3 regions of the Priestia sp. AB genome follow, and region 3 is predicted to be linked to each of the others. Evidence: riboswitches for the same ligand, from Rfam matches in the RefSeq annotation. Region 3 holds a riboswitch; each other region holds the start of a gene.
What was found. A riboswitch is a leader RNA that binds a small molecule or an ion and turns the genes downstream of it on or off. The one in region 3 is predicted to bind S-adenosylmethionine.

Region 1 (6,992 bases), on a different contig from region 3:
GAAGCTATTTGAAGAAATTCGCTCCATTGCAGCGGAAAAAGCGGGGCTCGCACCTCAAGACAAAGCAACTAAACTATCACCAGCGGTTCCAAAAATGACGATTATTTCTCCTCCTATGGACCATCGCGACGGGACTGGCAGAGAAAAAACTGCTTCTCAAATGGACGTATTAATCCGCATGATGTCGATGCAAAAACCGCATCAAACGCTTGCGATTACAGGAGCAATTTGTACAACGGCGGCTATCTATACAAAAGGCACGCTTCCGTCAGAAATGGTTCAATTAAAAGGTGATACCGTTCGACTTGCTCATCCAATGGGAATTATGGAAACCAGTGTGGATCTAAAAGATGGACAGGTTAACGGAATCAAAGTAGTGCGTACAGCCCGTCTTATTTTTGAAGGATTTGTTTATACAAAGCATACGTATGATGTATGTTTATCAAGTTAATAACGTTCTCTAAAAAAGCTCTTTCTAGGAAACTAGGAAGAGCTTTTTTATGTTAGAATATTTTTACTGAATATTGAAAAAGTGGGTGGATGTATGAAAAAAAGAACGTATATTGATCTAAGCCACATCATTGAAGACGGAGTTATCACACATAAAGGCTTGCCGGCACCGATCATTTGCGACTATTTAAGCCGGGAAGAGTCTAGAAAGCTTTATGAACCAGGCACTGAATTTCAAATCGGTAAAATTGAAATGGTCACGAATACAGGTACATATATTGACGTGCCGTTTCACAGATACAAAGACGGAGCGGATTTAGCTCAAACGGCTATTGATAAAACAGCCGGGTTAGAAGGAATAGTCGTTTCAGTTGACACGACTTTAAAAGCGATTGATGAATCTCATTTTCAACATGTAGATGTAAAAGGCAAAGCGATATTAATTCATACAGGATGGGATCGCTACTGGAATACAGCCGATTATTTAGAAAATCATCCATACTTAACAGAAAGCGCGGCAGCTTATTTAGTGTCTCAACAGCCCGCTCTTGTTGGAATTGATTCGATGAATATTGATGATACAAAAGGAAAAGCAAGACCAGCTCATACGCTGCTGTTAGGAGCGGACATTGTAATTGCTGAACACTTATGTCACTTAGATCAACTAACCGAGTCCTTTTTATTTTACGCCGTGCCTCCTAAAATAAAAGGAGTTGGAACGTTTCCGGTAAGAGCATTTGCGGAGGTAGAAAGAAAATGATCCAGTTACATAGATATAGAGAAGTGCAGGAATTTAAAAACCAAGTAGAGCCGCTTTTATCAAAGAATGAAGTTCTTCATAACTTAGCGCTCGGCATTTTACACAGCGTGCAGGAAAACAGCAAACCAAATTTTATGGGTGTTATTTTAAAAGACAGCCGTGCTGCGCTTGTGTTGCTGCAAACCCATCCTAAGCAAATCATACTGTCTCAAATACAGCAGCTAACGGAGGGTGAACTAAGCGAAGCGGCAGAGCTGTTACAAGAAATCGACATACCGGGCTTAGTTGGAGAAAGACAAATGGTTTTATATCTTTCTCAAAAACTAGCAGATTTAAAAAATCAAGAAGCTTCTTTAAAAATGGATCAGCGCATTTATCGGCTAGACAAAGTAAAAAAAGCTTCGGACGCTGACGGAGTGCTGGTAAAAGCAAGATTGGAACACCTTCCGCTCGTGACAGAATGGATTTGGGAGTTTATGGGCGTCATTGGAGACCCTGTATCAAAAGAACAAGCTGTCAAAACAGGAGAAGCTTTTATTAAAGCAGAACGGCTATTTTTATGGGAAGTGAACGGTGAGTATGTGTCGATTGCCAATGCTACGCGTCCAACGGCCCATAACATTACGATTAACTTTGTATACACGCCTCAAAAAGAACGTAAAAAAGGCTATGCCTCAAGCTGTGTGTCCACGCTTTCTCAGCTTATGCTAGACAAGGGATTTCAAACAACAAGTCTATACACAGATATGACAAATCCTACGTCTAACAAGATTTACATGGAAATTGGCTATGAACACGTAGCCGATTCCGCATTAGTTTTACTTCATGAAAAAAAGTAGCAGGCTGTCTGCTACTTTTTCTATTACTTAAGGTTTTTTAACTAAATTAACGTGATTTAACGTTTTGCTATCATCAAAAATGAATTCAAGATCATAGGCGCCGGCGTGATAGGTGTACTTCGTTTGAGTAGTACCATCACCTTTTACTTTGCCTGTAAAGTTCGGCTGACCTAATTCTTTCTTTAAGTTAGCTTGCGTGATGGAGCCTAGATTTGTTTGACGCTCTACATTTGTACCAAAATAGCGGATTTCGTTAATGACGTTATTTTGATCATAGCCAAATGCGTATCCAGGGTGACCCATTTCCGCATGATAGTAGTCAAAGTTGTTTGATGAACCTTCAGGCGGGGGACCGAACTGATCGCGAACGTCTTGACGCAGTGTTTTGCTAATTTTGAAGTCTGCCGTTAAGCGTGGCACTTCACCTTTTACTGCGGCGTTATAAATTTCGTTAATGTTTTTTACAGCTGTTTGACTTTGGCTGCTTGTTTCTTGAGATGTAGCTGCGTGGGCTGTTGTATCAAGCTGAGCGACGGGAGCAAATCCAAACGCAGCAATTCCTGTAATCGTCGCAGCAGCAGCTACTTTTGAAAAACGTTGTTTCATTTTCACAATCGTTTCCTCCTTTATTTATATCGATTTAGCAACTCGGACCTACCTAAAGAGCAGGTAGCTCCGAGTTGCTAGACCTAAGCATCTGCCGCCCCCTTTGCGGGGTAGGCAGCATCCGCATAGGTAAACCTTTGTGGGAATAGTCAAGGAGTCTTGTTTGAGTTGGTAACTGATATATATAATGTAACACGCCTTTCAGAATATAAACGTCAGTTAAAGTAAAAAGCAAAAAACGATTCATTTATCATAGGTGAAAAGATTGGTTTCTGTTCCTTTATTAGGTAAAAAAAACGTAATATAGAGAGGGTTCTAATGTTTTATAAAAAACTAGATAATAATTGTAAGTATGATACAGTAAATCAAGTATTTGTTAAATATATATATTGCTGCCGTGTATCTAGGACTTGGCGTAAAAACAAGTTTAGGGCAATCCGTTGTATTAAATAGAAGAAAAAGAATGTAAAGGAGAGAAAGTAGTGTCAAAACGATTTGTACTAACTGTGGCGGCCGGAGGATGTATAATAATTTCCGGCGCGCTGCTGCTCTTAAATTGGGAAAGAGTGTTTGGAGATTATCGTCCCGTTCAAACAGCAACAGCTGTATTCAAGTTAGAAGTGGGAAGCCAAGGTGTAGCAAGGACTGCAGATTCGGACGATGCTCTTCATTATATGGTGAAAAAAGGACATTTAGATGAATATATTCATATGATGAATGAAAAAGGCTATGTATTAAAAGAAAAAGATATTAATCATAACCGACTTGTTTTTAACGATGGACAAGAGGATGAGCAAATTTACTACAAGCGCTTTGCCAGGAAGTATACGATGATTGATGGAGAAGGGTAAAGGCTTTACATGGTATTTTAGTAGACTAAAACCTTATAACCCTATCTGTCTTTAAAGTTTTTTGGCGGAAAAGAAAAATAATATTGACAATTATGACAAAAAGCTTAATACTGACTTTATTACATAAAACAAATACAATTTGTTTCCTTATCAAGAGAGGTGGAGGGACTGGCCCTGTGAAACCCGGCAACCGCTGTCTATGACAGAATGGTGCCAAATCCTTAAGAGTGTATCGCTCTTAGAGATAAGGAAGAAGCTGAAACAAAGCTCTTCCTTATTTATTTAAGGAAGGGCTTTTTATGTACAAAAAATAACGAGGTGATAATTTGAACAAAGCAGACCGTATTAAACGAATGAAAACACCGGAAATTGATGCAAAGTATGAAGGACGAGTGCCTCCGGGTTAGGTAGTAACGGAGCGATTTCCAATTTTACATGAAGGGGACGTGCCGGAGTATAACTTAGAGGAGTGGACGCTTCGAGTGTTTGGATTAGTAAACAAAGAAGTGACGCTTTCGTATCAAGATATATTGGACATGCCGCAAATAACGGTGAAATGTGATATTCACTGCGTAACGAGATGGACAAGGCTTGATAATGAATTTACGGGCGTGCTGTTTACAGACTTTTTAAAAGCAGTTGGCGTGGAGTTAAAAAGTAAATACATCATGCTGCATGGAGATAATGACTATACGTCAAACATTGAGGTAAAAGATTTACTGAGAGACGATATTCTTCTCGCTCATTCCTTTAACGGAGAGCCGCTTACAGCTAAGCACGGATATCCGCTGCGATTGGTTGTTCCGCATTTGTACTTTTGGAAAAGTGTTAAATGGCTTCGAGGCTTTGAAGCTATTGATGAAAATCATCCTGGCTTTTGGGAGCAAAACGGCTTTCATCTTAGAGGAGATCCGTTTAAAGAAGAGCGTTTTTCCGGAGAAGATTTGGGCATTCCAGAAGATGAGTGGGTACATAAAGACTATGATTAATAAAAATGCCTATGTGTGTGCATAGGCATTTTGTCAGCGCTGGCGGTTTAATTCCCACACAACGTGGCGAAGTTCAGGTAAAATCAGCTTGGTCATGGCTAGACGAACCGCACCGCTTGATCCTGGTATAGAAAAAACGGCTTTTTCGTTAATCGTCCCGGCAATTGCCCGGCTCATAATTGCTGCGCTGCCAATATCTTCGGTGTAGCTCAGCATGCGAAACAGCTCGCCAAATCCAACGATTTCTTTATGAATCAGCGCTTGAACGGCTTCAATTGTGACGTCTCGTTTTGTAATGCCGGTGCCGCCGTTTGTGAGAACAAGGTCAATGTTCTCATCACTGCAGCCAGCAAGTATGGCTTGTTGAATCGACGTTTGGTCGTCTTTTACAATTTCATAGGAAACGATCTGCATGTCGTGTTCTTTCAGAAGCTGGATCATTAGCGCGCCGCTTTTATCGGTTTCTTTCGTACGTGTGTCTGATACCGTAATGACTTTGCAGCGAACGGGCTGAGTTGCTTTAGATTTATGTTCATGTACGCTCATTATGTACCTCCTTTACGCTTCGGTGCGCTTGTAATCACCGTTTTTACCGCCTGATTTTTCAAGTAAATACGTTTCGCCAATAATCATTCCTTTATCAATGGCTTTGCACATATCATAAACGGTTAGAGCGCAGGCAGAAGCAGCGGTCAAAGCTTCCATTTCAACGCCTGTTGAGCCTTCCGTTTTAACCGTTGCTTCTATTAATAAACGGTACTGATTATTGCTTGTATCCCAGTCAAATGAAAGGTTTACGCCTTTTAATAGAAGGGGGTGACACATCGGAATAATGTCAGACGTGCGTTTTGCTGCCATGATTCCCGCTACTTGTGCAACAGCAAGGACGTCGCCTTTTCCAATTTTATGTTCTACAATCGCTTCGTGAATTTCTTTGTTAACAAGTATGCTTGAACGAGCGGTTGCAACGCGGCGAGTGATAGATTTTTCGCTAATATCGACCATGTTGGCACGGCCTTGATCATTAAAATGTGTAAAAGAAGACATCGGTGTTTTCATCCTTTTTCAGTAAATTTTGTTGTATGATAGAAATAGTGAGATATTCTATGATTTTACACCATAGTGCAAAAAGTGAACAGACATAAAGGAAGTGAAGAATGTATGTTAGAAAGCAGAACACCTATTTCAATTCCTGAAGCAATTGAAAAAGTCATGACATATAAAAGAAAAGGCAGCATCGAACGCGTATCGATCACCGAAAGCTATGGACGCTATTTAGGAGAAGATATTATCGCCGACCAAAACGTTCCTCATTTTAATAAATCGCTTTATGATGGCTTTGCGGTTCGAGCGCAAGACTGCGTAGAAGTCTCAAGTGAACATTCTGTAGAGTTCGAAGTTGTAGGTGAAATCGGCGCTGGCTCTGTTTTTGAAGAAGAAGTAAAGCCGTTTCAAGCGGTGCGCATTATGACAGGAGCGCAAGTGCCTCATTCATGTGATGCGGTTGTGATGCTTGAAGTAACGAAGTCGTATGAAAAAGAAGGCAAAACGTATATGGCGTTAAGCAGGTCAGCTTCAAAGTGGGAGCACATTGCGTTAAAGGGAGAAGAAACAAAAAAAGGAGACGTGCTTGTTTCAAAAGGGACGCGAATCAATCCGGGCGTCACGGCTTTTTTAGCTACGTTTGGCTATGCGGATGTAGCCGTGGTGAAGCAGCCTGTGGTTGGCGTATTAACAACGGGAAGTGAACTGCTTGATGTGAACGAGCCGTTAGAACCAGGAAAAATCCGCAACAGCAATTCTTATATGGCAATTGCGCAAATCGTAAGAAGCGGGGGAATTCCGAAATATTTAGGGAAGCTTGAAGACGATTTTGACCGCTGCTATGAAGCGGTAGAAAAAGCGCTTGAAGAAGTGGATATTTTACTGACAACCGGCGGGGTATCCGTAGGCGACTATGATTATTTGCCGGCTATTTATGAAAAACTTGGTGCGAACGTGCTGTTTAACAAAATTGCGATGCGACCCGGAAGCGTCACAACAGTCGCAGAACGAAACGGACAGCTGCTGTTTGGATTATCGGGAAATCCTTCTGCTTGCTATGTCGGGTTTGAACTGTTTGTCCGTCCGATTGTTCGCAGCTTTTTACATTCACCGGCGCCTCATTTACATAAAACAAAAGCGGTATTAAACGGCCGCTTCAAAGAACCTAATGCATTTACGCGAATGGTGCGAGGAGAAATTTCAGATGAAGGTGGAAAGCTTGTCGTGACGCCTGTTGGCATGGATAAGTCAGGCGCTATTTCGTCATTAGCTGCAGCAAACGCGCTGGTTGTTCTTCCAGGAGGAGAGCATGGGTATGATAAAGGAACAGAAGTGAACGTGCTGCATCTTGATAACGAAGGTACGAGATCGCTTTGGGTATAAATAGCAGTCTGCTTATTACTTGTCCTTTTTTTCAATAAGAACTTGAAGCAGCTCTGTAATTCTATCTAAT
Region 2 (6,992 bases), on a different contig from region 3:
AAGCTGAGCTTGGCGACATCGTATTCGTTGAACTGCCAGAAGTAGGAGCAACAGTAGAAGCTGACGAGCCGTTTGGCAGCGTTGAATCAGTAAAAACAGTTTCTGAGCTTTACGCACCAATTAGCGGTGAAGTTGTAGCAGTAAACGATAACTTAAGCGATAGCCCTGAACTTGTTAATGAATCTCCATACGAAGAAGCATGGATGATTACAATCAAACCGTCTGATGCTTCTCAAGTAGACAAGCTAATGACAGCAGAGCAATACGAAGAAATGACAAACGAAGGATAATATTCCTCCATAAATTGTCTTTATGAAAAGTTTTTGACTGGACACTCTATTAGTAAACAAGCTAAAGGAGTGTCTTTTTATGTTTGAAAAACAAAAAATGGACGTTACAGATCGCGTTACAGCTAAATTTCATGACGGCGGCATGAAATTATATGTTGATAAGCAGCCAATTGGTGAAGTTAGTTACGGAACAAGCGGCAATGAATACCGCTTTGAAGAAGGATATTCGCAAGAAAATAATAAGTTCTACCAATATACGGATGTACAAAAGCAAGGTGAAACGCAAAAATATACAGACTGCGACGAAGAAGCAGGATGGTGCTAAACAGTGGCAACTGCCGCTGTTTTTCTTGTTTTATGGAAACAATATGGCTTAAGCTGCCTTTTAAAACAGTTCTTTCTTGCAAATTTCTTTTAAAAAACAGGTGAACTGTGATACATTAACGAATATTGTATAGCATAAAGAAATGATGTTACTATACAACTGACGATTATGGGTGATGAAAATGGGGCTAATTGAAATTGAAAAAGTAATTATTGTTGAAGGAAAATCAGATAAAAAACGTATCCAAGATATCATTCGAGAACCAATTGAAATTATTTGTACAAACGGTACGATTAGTTTATCAAAGCTGGATGAAATTATTGACTTTACGTTTAACAAAGAGGTATACATACTCGTTGACTCTGATGATTCAGGGAATAAGCTAAGAAAACAATTTAAACGAGAGCTTCCGGAAGCAGAGCATCTATATATTGATAAAATGTACCGAGAGGTTGCTGCCGCCCCTAGACATCACATAGCAACAGTATTACTGAGTGCCAATATCGATGTTAATGCAGAATTTTTAACATAAAAGGAATGAGCAACATGCAAGAATGGAGCGAAAAACAGCTTGACGATCAGTTAAAAGAAGGACAAAGAGCGTTTATCTTTTTCCATACACCTTTTTGCGGGACATGTCAGCTGGCAAAAAAAATGTTAACCGTAGCAGAAGCGATGCTGCCCGGTGTGACCATCGGAATGAGCAATTTAAATTATATGCCTTCAAAAGCAGAAGTATTTTCAATTGAAAGTGTACCTTGTTTGATTGAAGTGAAAAATGGCGAAATGGTAAAAAAACTCTATGCGTTTCATTCCATCGAGCACGTACTTGAAGAGCTTCGATAATCAAACGTTTGTTTAAAATGAAGAAATTGAAAGAGAGCAAACCGTTGGGGCTGTTGAAATATTGGGATATTATCCCAAGAACAAAATCTGTTGACAGCCTATCTGACACATGCTAAAATCACACTCATGAATGTTCATAAATGAATGAATATTTCCCAAAAACAAAATAATTGTTGCGAACTCTTATCAAGAGAGGTGGAGGGACTGAGCCCTGTGAAACCCGGCAACCGTCAGACTAACTGAAATGGTGCCAATTCCTGCAAAGCTATGCGCTTTGAAAGATGAGAGAAAGGATTAAATATAGAGCCTTTCTGTCATGCGCAGAGAGGCTTTTTTGATGGGGAAAATTGTTTTACGGCTTTTTCATCCTATAGGGCAATCTAACATAATTAAGTTTTTACTAAAGAAGGTGAAGAAATATGATTACATTAACAGACGTTACAAAAATTTATCAGGCTAAAAGCGGTCAAGTAACAGCTGTTGATAATGTGAATCTAACCGTTAATCAAGGTGAAATTTACGGAATTATTGGTTATAGCGGAGCGGGGAAAAGTTCTTTAATTCGCTTGCTAAACGGGTTAGAAACACCAACGACAGGAACGGTCGAAGTAGCAGGTAATGATATTGGAAAAATTAAAGGCGGAAAACTCAGAAAAGCTAGACAAGAAATTAGTATGGTGTTTCAGCACTTTAATATCTTGTGGTCGCGTACGGTGCGAGAAAATATTGCCTTTCCGTTAGAAATAGCAGGGATCTCAAAAGAAAAAAGAATGAAAAAAGTAGACGAGCTTATCAAGCTAGTCGGGCTTGAAGGGCGTGAAAATGCTTATCCATCACAGCTTAGCGGTGGACAAAAGCAGCGTGTTGGTATTGCTCGAGCGCTAGCCAATAACCCAAAAGTATTGCTGTGTGATGAAGCAACATCAGCGCTTGATCCTCAAACGACAGATTCCATTTTAGATCTGTTAGTAGATATTAATGAGAAGCTAGGGTTAACCATTGTATTGATTACTCATGAAATGCACGTTATTCGTAAAATTTGTCATCGGGTAGCTGTTATGGAAAATGGAGCAGTGGTAGAAGAAGGGCAAGTGCTAGAAGTGTTCCGAAAACCTAAGCAGCCGATTACAAAACGATTCGTTCAACAGATTTCTGAACCAGAAGAAACGTTTGAAACAATTGAACAAGTACAGGAGTTATATCCAAGCGGGCAAATTATTCAGCTGACGTTTGTTGGCGGAAAAGCAGAGCAACCGCTCATTACAACGATTTTAAAACAGTTTGATGTAACGATTAATATTTTGCAAGGAAAGATTTCTCATACACAAACAGGTTCATACGGAACGTTGTTCGTTCATTTAGACGGAGAATTAACAGAAGTTGAAAAAGTCATTGCATACATTCATGAGCAGCAGGTAGAAGTGGAGGTAATGACAAATGCTTGAGAAACTATTTCCAAATGTTATTTTAGATGATTTTATTCAAGCGACAAATGAAACACTATATATGACGGCTATTTCAGTTATAGCCACGTTTGTTCTAGGTATTTTATTGGGCTTGCTTTTATTTTTAACGTCCAAAGGACAGCTTTGGCAAAACAAACCTTTATATGCCATTGTGTCAGCAGTTGTAAATATCTTTCGTTCCATTCCATTCATTATTTTAATTGTTTTACTGATTCCATTTACCAAAGCATTGGTAGGAAGTATTTTAGGTGCTAATGCAGCGTTACCTGCTTTAATTGTTGGAGCAGCACCATTTTATGCGCGTCTTGTAGAAATTGGTCTGCGTGAAATTGATAAAGGTGTTATTGAAGCTGCTAAATCAATGGGAGCAACAACAAGTACTATTATCTTTAAAGTGCTGTTACCTGAATCGCTGCCAGCTTTAATTTCTGGTTTGACGGTAACGACGATTGCATTAGTCGGCTATACGGCAATGGCGGGTGTGATTGGAGCTGGAGGTCTTGGAAACCTTGCATATTTAGAAGGATTCCAGCGCAGTCATAATGACGTAACGCTAGCCGCTACAATCTTAATTTTGATTATTGTATTTATTATCCAACTTATTGGGGATGCGATTACTGCAAAAATTGATAAAAGATAAAGGGAGGATTATTTATTATGAAAAAATGGCTTTCGGCTTTAGCATTAACATCTGCACTAGTAGTAGGATTAGCTGCGTGTGGATCTAACAATGGATCAAAAGATGAAAAGAAAATTGTCGTGGGTGCATCTAATACGCCTCATGCTGAAATTTTAGAACAAGCAAAACCGATTTTAGAAAAACAAGGAATTGACTTAGAAATTAAAAAATTCCAAGATTACATCTTACCGAACACAGCTCTTGCAAACAATGAAATTGATGCAAACTACTTCCAGCATGTTCCTTATATGAATTCAGTATTAAAAGATCACAAGGGTGAAAAAGGGTATGATTTCGTAAGTGCCGGTGCCATTCATATTGAACCAATTGGTATCTACTCTAAAAAATACAAAAGCTTAAAAGATCTTCCGAAAAACGGTACAGTTATTATGCGTGATGCGGTAGCAGAGCAAGGACGTATATTGTCGATTTTTGAAAAAGCTGGCGTGATCAAATTAAAGCCAGGCGTAAAGAAAATAGATGCACAAATTAAAGATATTGTAGAAAACCCTAAAAATTTAAAATTTAAAGCCGATGTTGAAGGCGGATTGTTACCTCAAATGTACAAAAACAATGAAGGTGACGCTGTTGTTATCAATGCTAACTATGCTATCGATGCTGGTTTAGATCCAGTAAAAGATCCAATCGCAGTTGAAAGCAAGGAAAATAACCCTTATGCAAACATTATTACGGTTCACAAAGGCGACGAAAATAAAGATACGGTGAAAGCTTTAGTAAAAGTTCTTCACTCTAAAGAAATTCAGGACTACATTAAAGAAAAATACAAAGGCGGAGTACTGCCGGTAAATAAATAATAGAAGAAAAGCGCTTGCCCACTCTGGGCAAGTGCTTTTTTTGTATGCGGGAAAACGAATAACTCTTATTTTTCTCACGCATACTAACCGTGAAAACTTTACTGATGATGGGAGCTGACGTTATGCAGCAAGAGGCACGTCATTCAACTGAGCAAGCACTTCATGATTATAAAATGGGTGTTGGGAAATTTAGCGAAAAATTGCCGGAAGTAACAAAAACGTTTAATGCGTTTACTGAAGCATGTTTTGGAGAAGGTTCTCTTTCTAAAAAAGAAAAGCAGTTAATCGCGTTAGGAATCAGCGTAGTAGCTCAAGACGAGTACTGTATGATTTATCATACAAAAGGCTGCATTGATCAAGGTGCAACTGAACAAGAAATTTTAGAAGCATGCGGAGTGTCAGCAGCATTTGGCGGAGGCGCAGCGATGAGTCAGTCCGTTACGCTTGTCCAAGAGTGTATTTCAGAACTGACTAGCCACACGCACTAAGTAAATAAAGAGGGTAAAAAAGCTTGTCTTAGAAGGCTCTATGGAGTCTTTTAAGGCAACTTTTTTATGAGTGGATTTAGTCTTGAAAAATGTACATAATGGTTTAAAACCTTTTGGGTCAAAAGGTTGCTATAAGTTTTCATTTGTTATAAGATTGTAATGAGAATAAAATGAGAATAATTAAAAAGATATAGGTATATCGTTTTTTACTATATACGTCTATAACTGGAGGTTTTAATATGGCAGGGTCAACTTTAACAATTAAAGATCTTCATGTTGCAATTGAAGGTAAAGAAATTTTAAAAGGTGTTAATTTAGAAGTTAAGGGCGGCGAAATCCATGCAATCATGGGACCAAACGGTACTGGTAAATCAACATTATCTTCAGCAATCATGGGACATCCTAAATACGAGGTTACACAAGGAAGCATCACGCTAGACGGCGAAGATGTACTTGAGATGGAAGTAGATGAGCGCGCTCGTGCAGGTCTATTCCTAGCGATGCAATATCCAAGTGAAATCAGCGGTGTAACAAATGCAGACTTCCTACGTTCAGCAATCAATGCTCGTCGTGAAGAAGGCGAAGAAATTTCACTAATGAAATTTATCCGTCAATTAGACAAAAACATGGATTTCTTAGAAATGGATCAAGACATGGCACAGCGTTACCTAAATGAAGGTTTCTCTGGCGGTGAGAAGAAGCGTAACGAAATTCTTCAATTAATGATGCTTCAACCAGGAATTGCAATTTTAGATGAAATCGACTCTGGATTAGATATCGATGCGTTAAAAGTTGTATCAAAAGGTATTAATGAACTGCGCGGCAGCGAGTTCGGTTGCTTAATGATTACTCACTACCAACGTTTATTAAACTACATTACACCAGATAAAGTTCACGTTATGATGCAAGGTCGCGTTGTAAAATCAGGCGGACCAGAATTAGCACAGCGTCTAGAAGCAGAAGGTTATGACTGGATCAAACAAGAATTAGGTATTGAAGACGAAACTGTAGAGCAAGAAGCTTAAGAGTTAGGAGGATCTCTATGACTATTGATACGAAATTACCATTTGATCAAGAGTACATCAGCAGCTTTTCAAAAGAAGCTAATGAACCAAGTTGGCTGTTAGATCTTCGCTTACAAGCTCTTGCAAAAGCAGAAGATCTTGCACTTCCAAAGCCAGATAAAACAAACATTTCGAAATGGAATTTTACTGCTTTTGACAAGCACACTTCACAGGCAAGCACAATCTCATCTGTAGACGAGCTTCCAGAAGTGGTTAAAGCATTGATTGATACAGAAGCTGTTAAAAATCTATATGTTCAGCGTGACCAAACAGCTGCATACTCAACTTTAACAGAAGAGCTAAAGTCTCAGGGCGTTATCTTCACAGATATTCAAACAGCCGCTAAAGAGCATAGCGACCTTGTTGAGAAGTACTTCATGAAAGACGGAGTTAAAGTAGATGAGCACCGTTTAACTGCATTAAACGCAGCGTTATTAAACGGCGGTGTATTTGTATATGTTCCTAAAAATGTAGAAATACAAGAGCCGCTTCAAGCTGTATTTGTCCGTGAAGATGAAGAAGCAGCTTTATTCAACCATGTGATTGTTGTAGCTGAAGACAACAGCTCAGTAACATATGTAGAAAACTACATTGCGACTGCTGAAGAGTCAAACGGTGTTGTCAATATCGTGACGGAAGTATTCGCTAACAGCAATGCAAAAGTAACGTTTGGAGCTGTTGACTACTTAGCTAAAGGCACAACTACTTATGTGAACCGCCGCGGCGTAGCGGGCAAAGATGGTCGCATTGAGTGGGCTTTAGGCTTAATGAGTGAAGGAAATACAGTTTCAGAAAATACAACGTATCTAATGGGCGACGGTTCATATGGAGATACAAAAACGGTAACAGTTGGACGTGGAGAGCAGTCTCAAAACTTAACAACAAGTATCGTACATTTTGGAAAACATTCTGAAGGCTACATTTTAAAACACGGCGTTATGAAAGAAAGCGCGTCTTCAATCTTTAACGGTATCGGTAAAATTGAACACGGTGCGTCTAAATCAAACGCTGAGCAAGAA
Region 3 (6,992 bases):
ATCCGGCTTCGTTTGAATCAGTGAGAAATAGCTGATATTCGGCATAAAGATGATAAAAGCAAATGAAAGCATCATCGGCACAACAAGAGAATTAACCATTAAAATACCGTTAATTCCTTTTGCGATAAATATATAAGTTAAAACAATTGTAAAAATCATCCCAACAGGAGGCCACAGCCCGAACTGTTCTTTTCCTATTGCCCCCGTACTCGCTAGCATGACTGAAGTTACTCCAAATAAAATGACAATCATTACACCGTTTACCGCTTTTCCAAGCACATCACCAAATAAATATGTATTAAGCTGCTGATAAGAAGAAGCCCCAATTGCGTGCGAAAGCAGCATCATTTTTGAACCTAGCCAAATAAAAAACAAGCCGCTGACCAAAATTCCGACCATTCCAAGTTCCCCGTACTGTGTAAAAAATTGAACGATTTCCTTGCCTGTTGCAAAACCGGCTCCTACAACGGTGCCTACATACGTAGCAGCAACCTGCAGCGTGAGTTTCCACCTTTTCATGCCCATCACCCTTCTACCCTTCATAGTTCACTATATGTAGAAACGATAAAAAAAAGACGAGCCTTTTTACGTGGAAATCTACGCATCCCCCAGCGCTTGTGCCTTTTCGTTTATTTTTTTCATTTTCTTTTTGTATTTCTCACAAAAAACTCCTTAACCCCTAACATAACAGTCATTTCCAAACAAAATATACGGATATTTTCCCTTTAGCTTTTAAATTTTCCTCAATATTTGCTGGAAATTCACAATTTACTGTTGTATAATTTCTAAAAATCAGATAAATTATTAAATAAGTATTCTTTCTATTTAAAAAAATATGTTTCAATTATATACAATTGATTCTTATCATGAGAGGTGGAGGGACTGGCCCTTTGAAACCTCAGCAACCAGTCGTTAGAGACATGGTGCTAAATCCAGCAAGCAATTTATTGCTTGGAAGATAAGAAGGCGAAAAAAGTCTTCTTCTTAAGAAGACTTTTTCTATTTTATCGGCATATTGCATAAAACGAATCACTCGTAAAATAGAAGCGGAACAATTTAAGGAGGTTTTGACATGGGGTTACTTGAAGATTTAAAGTCTAAAATTTTAATTGGGGATGGTGCCACTGGTACCCTCCTTTACTCACACGGTATCGACAGCTGTTTTGAAGAACTAAACATCACCAAATCAGAAGAGGTTTCTCGTATTCACAGAGCCTATGTAGAAGCTGGTGCAAACGTTATTCAAACAAATACGTACGCTGCTAATTATCAAAAACTTGCCCGTTATGGATTAGAAGATTCAGTCAAAGACATCAATGTTGCTGGTGTAAAATTAGCGAAACAAGCTGCAAAAGATCAGGCTTACGTGGTTGGTACACTCGGCGGAATTCGTTCTTTCCAAAAAAACGCTATTAGTTTAGAAGAGGTTAAACGAAGCATTCGTGAACAAATGTTTTGGCTTTTAAATGAAGGCGTGGATGGCCTTTTGTTTGAAACATACTATGACTTCGAAGAATTAAAAACCGTTCTTACACTGGCAAGAAAAGAAACGGATAAGCCTATTATTACCCACGTTTCCCTGCATGATATTGGCGTACTGCAAGATGGCCGTCCTTTAGCAGATGCATTAAAAGAATTAGAGGCGCTGGGAGCAGATGTTGTCGGGCTAAACTGCCGTTTAGGTCCTTATCATATGATTCAGTCTCTTGAAGAAGTACCGCTTCCTGATCGTGCTTTCTTATCTGCTTATCCTAATGCCAGCCTTCCGGCGTATGTGGAAGGAAAGCTGGAATATGAAACAAATGAAGACTACTTTGTAGAAAGCGCGCGTTTATTCCGCGAACAAGGGGTTCGCTTAATTGGAGGATGCTGCGGTACAACACCAGCTCACGTACGCGCAATGTCATCTGCCTTAAAAGACCTGCCTCCGATTACAAGCAAAGTCGTTAAAATGAGACCTGCCGTTAGGGTTCAAGAGCGTGAGAAGCAGGATAAACCTCATATGCATGAAATTGTGAAGAAGCGCCGCTCGGTTATCGTCGAGCTAGATCCGCCTAAACAGCTTGGTCCCACGAAATTTTTAGAAGGCGCAAAAGCACTTGATAAAGTCGGCGTAGATGCTATTACATTAGCTGATAATTCTCTTGCCTCACCTCGCATCAGCAACTTGGCAATGGCAACACTGATGCAGCAAGAAACAAAAGCACGACCGCTTATTCATATTACCTGTCGCGACCGAAATTTAATTGGACTTCAATCTCATTTAATGGGACTTCATACGCTAGGAATGAATCAAGTACTTGCAATTACCGGTGATCCGTCAAAAGTTGGCGATTTCCCTGGCGCCACTTCGGTCTACGATTTATCTTCATTTGACTTGATTAGTTTAATCGCTCAGTTTAATGAAGGACTATCTTATTCCGGCAAACCACTTGGTCAAAAAACCAATTTTTCCATTGCAGCTGCCTTTAACCCAAACGTGCGTCACTTAGACCGAGCCGTTCAGCGTTTGGAAAAGAAAATCGACTGCGGGGCTCACTATTTCATTACTCAGCCTCTCTATTCAACTAAGCAAATTGAAGAGGTATATGAAGCAACCAAACATTTAACAACACCGGTATATATCGGTATCATGCCGTTAACAAGCGCAAGAAATGCTCGATTTATTCACCATGAAGTACCTGGAATTAAATTATCAGAAGATATTCTAGAACGCATGGATGCAACGGGAAATGACCGAATCCGCGGTGAAGTCGAAGGTCTTGCGATTGCAAAAAACTTAATTGATACAGCATATGAGTTATTTGACGGTATTTACTTAATTACGCCGTTTATGCGCTATGAAATGACCGAAATTCTAACACGCTATATTCATGACAAGCAACTTGTTACATCAGAAAGGAAGATATAAATGAGCTCACTTATCGAACAACAACTAAAGAAGCGAATACTCGTCATCGATGGAGCAATGGGAACGATGATTCAAGATGCTGATTTAACCGCTGAAGATTTTGGCGGCGAAGAATATGAAGGCTGCAACGAATATTTGACTCGAACAGCGCCTCATGTGATTCAGCGCATTCATGAAGAGTACTTTGCAGCAGGTGCTGACATCATTGAAACCAATACGTTTGGCTCAACATCTACCGTACTTGATGAATACGATTTAGGTCACTTGGCGTATGAATTGAATATCGAAGCTGTGAAGCTTGCTTGTGCAGCCCGCGATAAATATTCAACTCCCGAATGGCCTAGGTTCGTAGCTGGAGCTATCGGTCCTACCACTAAAACTCTCTCTGTTACCGGAGGTATTACATTCCCTGAGTTAGTAGAATCGTACGAAGAGCAAGCTCGAGGTTTGTTAGACGGCGGCGTTGACTTGCTTTTAGTCGAAACCTGTCAAGACATGCTGAACGTAAAAGCCGCATTTCTAGGCATTACAGCGGCGTTTGAAAAACTAAAAATCGAAGTTCCTATTATGATTTCAGGAACAATTGAGCCGATGGGAACAACTCTCGCTGGGCAAGATATCGAATCTTTTTACTTATCACTGGAACACATGAAGCCTCTTTCAGTCGGACTTAACTGCGCGACAGGCCCTGAATTTATGACGGATCATATTCGCTCTCTTTCAGACCTAGCCACTTCAGCAGTTAGCTGTTATCCAAACGCTGGACTTCCGGATGAAGAAGGCAATTATCATGAATCCCCTGAGCTGCTTGCTCAAAAAATTAAAGGGTTTGCTGATAAAGGCTGGCTGAACTTTGTAGGCGGATGCTGCGGTACAACGCCTGCTCATATTAAAGCACTGGCTGAAGCGGTAAAAGAGGTTGCGCCCCGTTCGCTTGATCGCTCCGAGCATAACCATGCTGTAACCGGTATTGAACCACTTGTATATGACGATTCTATGCGCCCTCTTTTTGTGGGAGAACGTACGAATGTAATCGGTTCTCGCAAGTTCAAGCGTCTGATTGCGGAAGGGAAAATTGAAGAAGCATCTGAAATTGCGCGTGCTCAAGTTAAAAATGGTGCTCACGTTATTGATATTTGCTTAGCGGATCCGGACCGTGAAGAAATGGAAGACATGGAGGAATTTATTCAAGAAGTTGTAAAAAAAGTGAAGGTTCCTCTTGTAATCGATTCAACCGACGAGAAAGTTATTGAAAAAGCTTTAACGTACTCACAAGGTAAGGTCATTATTAACTCCATTAACTTAGAAGATGGTGAAGAGCGTTTTGATGCAATCTTACCGCTAGTAAAAAAATTCGGTGCAGCTCTGGTTGTCGGTACAATCGATGAAACAGGCATGGCCGTTACTGCAGAACGAAAAGTAGAGATTGCTAAACGCTCACATGATCTGCTTGTTGAAAAACATGGCTTTAATTCAAAAGATATTATTTTTGACCCTCTTGTGTTTCCTGTAGGGACTGGTGATGAACAATATATTGGTTCTGCTGAAGAAACAGTTAAGGGAATTAAAATGATTAAAGAAGCCCTGCCTGATTGCCTGACCATTCTTGGCGTAAGTAACGTGTCATTCGGTCTTCCTCCAGTCGGACGTGAAGTACTAAATGCGGTTTACCTTTATCACTGTACGCAGGCTGGACTCGATTATGCCATTGTTAATACCGAAAAGTTAGAGCGCTATGCTTCTATTCCAGAAGCTGAAATTGAGCTTGCTAATGCGTTATTATTTAACACAACTGATGAAACGTTAAGCACGTTTACCGACTTTTATCGTGATAAAAAGAAAGAAGCAAAAGTAGAAATTTCTACGTTAACACTCGAAGAACGATTGGCAATGTATATTGTCGAAGGTACAAAAGAAGGATTGCTTCCTGATTTAGAACAGGCTTTAGCTCAATATGATGATCCGTTAGATATTATTAACGGACCGCTTATGAAGGGGATGGCGGAAGTTGGACGTTTGTTTAATGACAACCAGCTGATTGTAGCAGAAGTGCTTCAAAGTGCGGAAGTTATGAAAGCATCCGTTGCCTTTTTAGAACCTCACATGGAAGCAACTGAAAATGATTCTGGAAAAGGCAAAGTTATTCTTGCAACGGTTAAAGGCGACGTGCACGATATCGGTAAAAACTTAGTAGACATCATTTTAAGCAACAATGGTTTTAAAGTAATTGATTTAGGAATTAAAGTAACGCCCCAGCAGCTGATTGAAGCAGTAAAAGAAGAAAGGCCAGACATCATTGGCCTGTCAGGTCTTCTAGTAAAGTCAGCTCAGCAAATGGTTTTGACTGCCCAGGATTTAACACAATCAAGCATTGATGTTCCAATTATGGTAGGAGGCGCTGCCCTTTCCCGTAAATTTACTGACTTTAAAATTGCCCCGGAATATGAAGGTGCGGTCCTCTACGCCAAAGATGCGATGGACGGATTAGCGTTAGCAAATAAGCTGCAGAACAAAGAAGAAGTTATTCAGCTTTTAGCAGATTTAAAAACGCGGCAAGAAAAGAAAGTAACGGTTCGAGAACGCCAGCCTCAAACCGCTCAAGCAGCTACCGCTGTTTTAGAAAGATCCGCCATTTCAACGGACGCTCCTGTTTTTGTACCGGCTGATTTAAAGCGGCACGTTGTCAAACACTACGATTTGGCACAGGTTCTTCCGTATATTAACTGGCAGATGCTTTTAGGCCATCACTTAGGACTAAAAGGAAAAGTGAATAAACTGCTTGCTGAAAAAGACGAGCGCGCTGTTCAATTAAAAGAAACCGTTGATGACCTGCTCGAACTGGCACTAAAAGAAAACTTAATTAAGCCAGCGGTTATTTATCAGTTCTTCCCTGCTCAAGCAGACGGAAATGATTTAATTATTTATGATCCTGCTGATGAAAAAACAGAAATTGAACGCTTTACCTTCCCTCGGCAAACAAAAGGACAGTTCCTGTGCTTATCTGATTTTGCAAAGCCTAAAGAAAAAGAGATGGACTATGTATGTTTCTTCTCTGTAACAGCAGGAACAGGCATTCGCGAACGCGCGGCGAAATTCAAAGAAAACGGCGAGTTTTTAAAGAGTCACGTGTTCCAAGCTCTTGCGCTTGAACTAGCTGAAGGATTAGCAGAACGTGTTCATCAGCAAATTCGTGACCGCTGGGGATTCCCTGATTCGCCTGACTTTACAATGGCGGAGCGTTTTTCAGCCAAATACCAAGGTCAGCGTTTTTCATTCGGATATCCTGCATGTCCAGACCTTGAAGACCAAGCAAAACTGTTTAAATTACTTAAACCTGAAGACATCGGCATTCAGTTAACAGACGGTTTCATGATGGAACCAGAAGCTTCTGTTACAGCCCTTGTTTTTGCACATCCTGAAGCGAAATATTTTAACGTATTGTAAAATATGGCCGCGGTCTTTTAGACCGCGGCTGTTTTTTACAGTGAACAAACCTGAAAAAAAGCTGCGACAAATGGATTTTAGCTGAAGAAAGATCCGAACGGTAAATCCAGATTCTTAATTGAGAATCAACTGCGTTCGAATTTTTTTCATTGTGATCGTGAACTGGATTTCATGTAGCTGTTTCTAGCTGTTTGAAGGGCAAGGCGAAGACTCCAGCGGAAAAAATTGATGTAGTTATGTCTTAATCTCTTTGAATTGACCGCCGGTTTGAGCTTTTTTTATGAGTTCCTTGGGAAACACTGATAGAATAAGGAATGTAATAAATTTGTAACGCTCTTATCACAGAAATTTTTTTAAGGAAAGGAATTTTCAGTAAATGATTAAATTATTTGTAAGCGACTTAGATGGTACTCTTTTACACGAAGAAAAATACGTAGAACAGCATAATGCAGACGCACTTAGTGAACTTCAGCGCCAAGGAGTAGAGGTTTGTCTTGCTTCTGGACGAATGGATACGGAAATTTTAAAGATTTCTACTGATATTAATAATACATTTCATCGCATTAGCCAAAACGGAGGATTTGTGTGGACCAAAGAAAATCAAGAACTTCATGGAAAAGTGTTTGAAGATGATTTA

Region 1: it holds a riboswitch for S-adenosylmethionine, as region 3 does, so the genes downstream of both, POF52_RS05515 (sulfite oxidase-like oxidoreductase) here and POF52_RS08570 (bifunctional homocysteine S-methyltransferase/methylenetetrahydrofolate reductase) in region 3, are expected to answer to the same signal.
Region 2: it holds a riboswitch for S-adenosylmethionine, as region 3 does, so the genes downstream of both, POF52_RS19780 (methionine ABC transporter ATP-binding protein) here and POF52_RS08570 (bifunctional homocysteine S-methyltransferase/methylenetetrahydrofolate reductase) in region 3, are expected to answer to the same signal.

The regions. Positions count from the first base shown of each region.
Region 1 is NZ_JAQMYN010000001.1:1,060,792-1,067,783, forward strand. Features, by position in the region: gene POF52_RS05490 (2-methylaconitate cis-trans isomerase PrpF family protein) at 1-451, shown strand, start outside; gene POF52_RS05495 (cyclase family protein) at 545-1,210, shown strand; gene POF52_RS05500 (GNAT family N-acetyltransferase) at 1,207-2,049, shown strand; gene POF52_RS05505 (YjgB family protein) at 2,077-2,655, opposite strand; gene POF52_RS05510 (hypothetical protein) at 3,138-3,506, shown strand; SAM riboswitch class I at 3,651-3,757, shown strand; partial or broken gene POF52_RS05515 (sulfite oxidase-like oxidoreductase) at 3,833-4,495, shown strand; gene POF52_RS05520 (MogA/MoaB family molybdenum cofactor biosynthesis protein) at 4,529-5,041, opposite strand; gene moaC (cyclic pyranopterin monophosphate synthase MoaC) at 5,054-5,542, opposite strand; gene POF52_RS05530 (molybdopterin molybdotransferase MoeA) at 5,657-6,922, shown strand; gene POF52_RS05535 (YvrJ family protein) at 6,938-6,992, opposite strand, start outside.
Region 2 is NZ_JAQMYN010000006.1:303,545-310,536, forward strand. Features, by position in the region: gene gcvH (glycine cleavage system protein GcvH) at 1-290, shown strand, start outside; gene POF52_RS19765 (YusG family protein) at 370-615, shown strand; gene POF52_RS19770 (toprim domain-containing protein) at 797-1,147, shown strand; gene POF52_RS19775 (thioredoxin family protein) at 1,162-1,461, shown strand; SAM riboswitch class I at 1,642-1,749, shown strand; gene POF52_RS19780 (methionine ABC transporter ATP-binding protein) at 1,881-2,906, shown strand; gene POF52_RS19785 (methionine ABC transporter permease) at 2,899-3,567, shown strand; gene POF52_RS19790 (MetQ/NlpA family ABC transporter substrate-binding protein) at 3,585-4,421, shown strand; gene POF52_RS19795 (carboxymuconolactone decarboxylase family protein) at 4,544-4,909, shown strand; gene sufC (Fe-S cluster assembly ATPase SufC) at 5,149-5,934, shown strand; gene sufD (Fe-S cluster assembly protein SufD) at 5,952-6,992, shown strand, end outside.
Region 3 is NZ_JAQMYN010000002.1:457,443-464,434, forward strand. Features, by position in the region: gene POF52_RS08565 (YkvI family membrane protein) at 1-519, opposite strand, end outside; SAM riboswitch class I at 859-965, shown strand; gene POF52_RS08570 (bifunctional homocysteine S-methyltransferase/methylenetetrahydrofolate reductase) at 1,073-2,911, shown strand; gene metH (methionine synthase) at 2,912-6,355, shown strand; gene POF52_RS08580 (HAD family hydrolase) at 6,732-6,992, shown strand, end outside.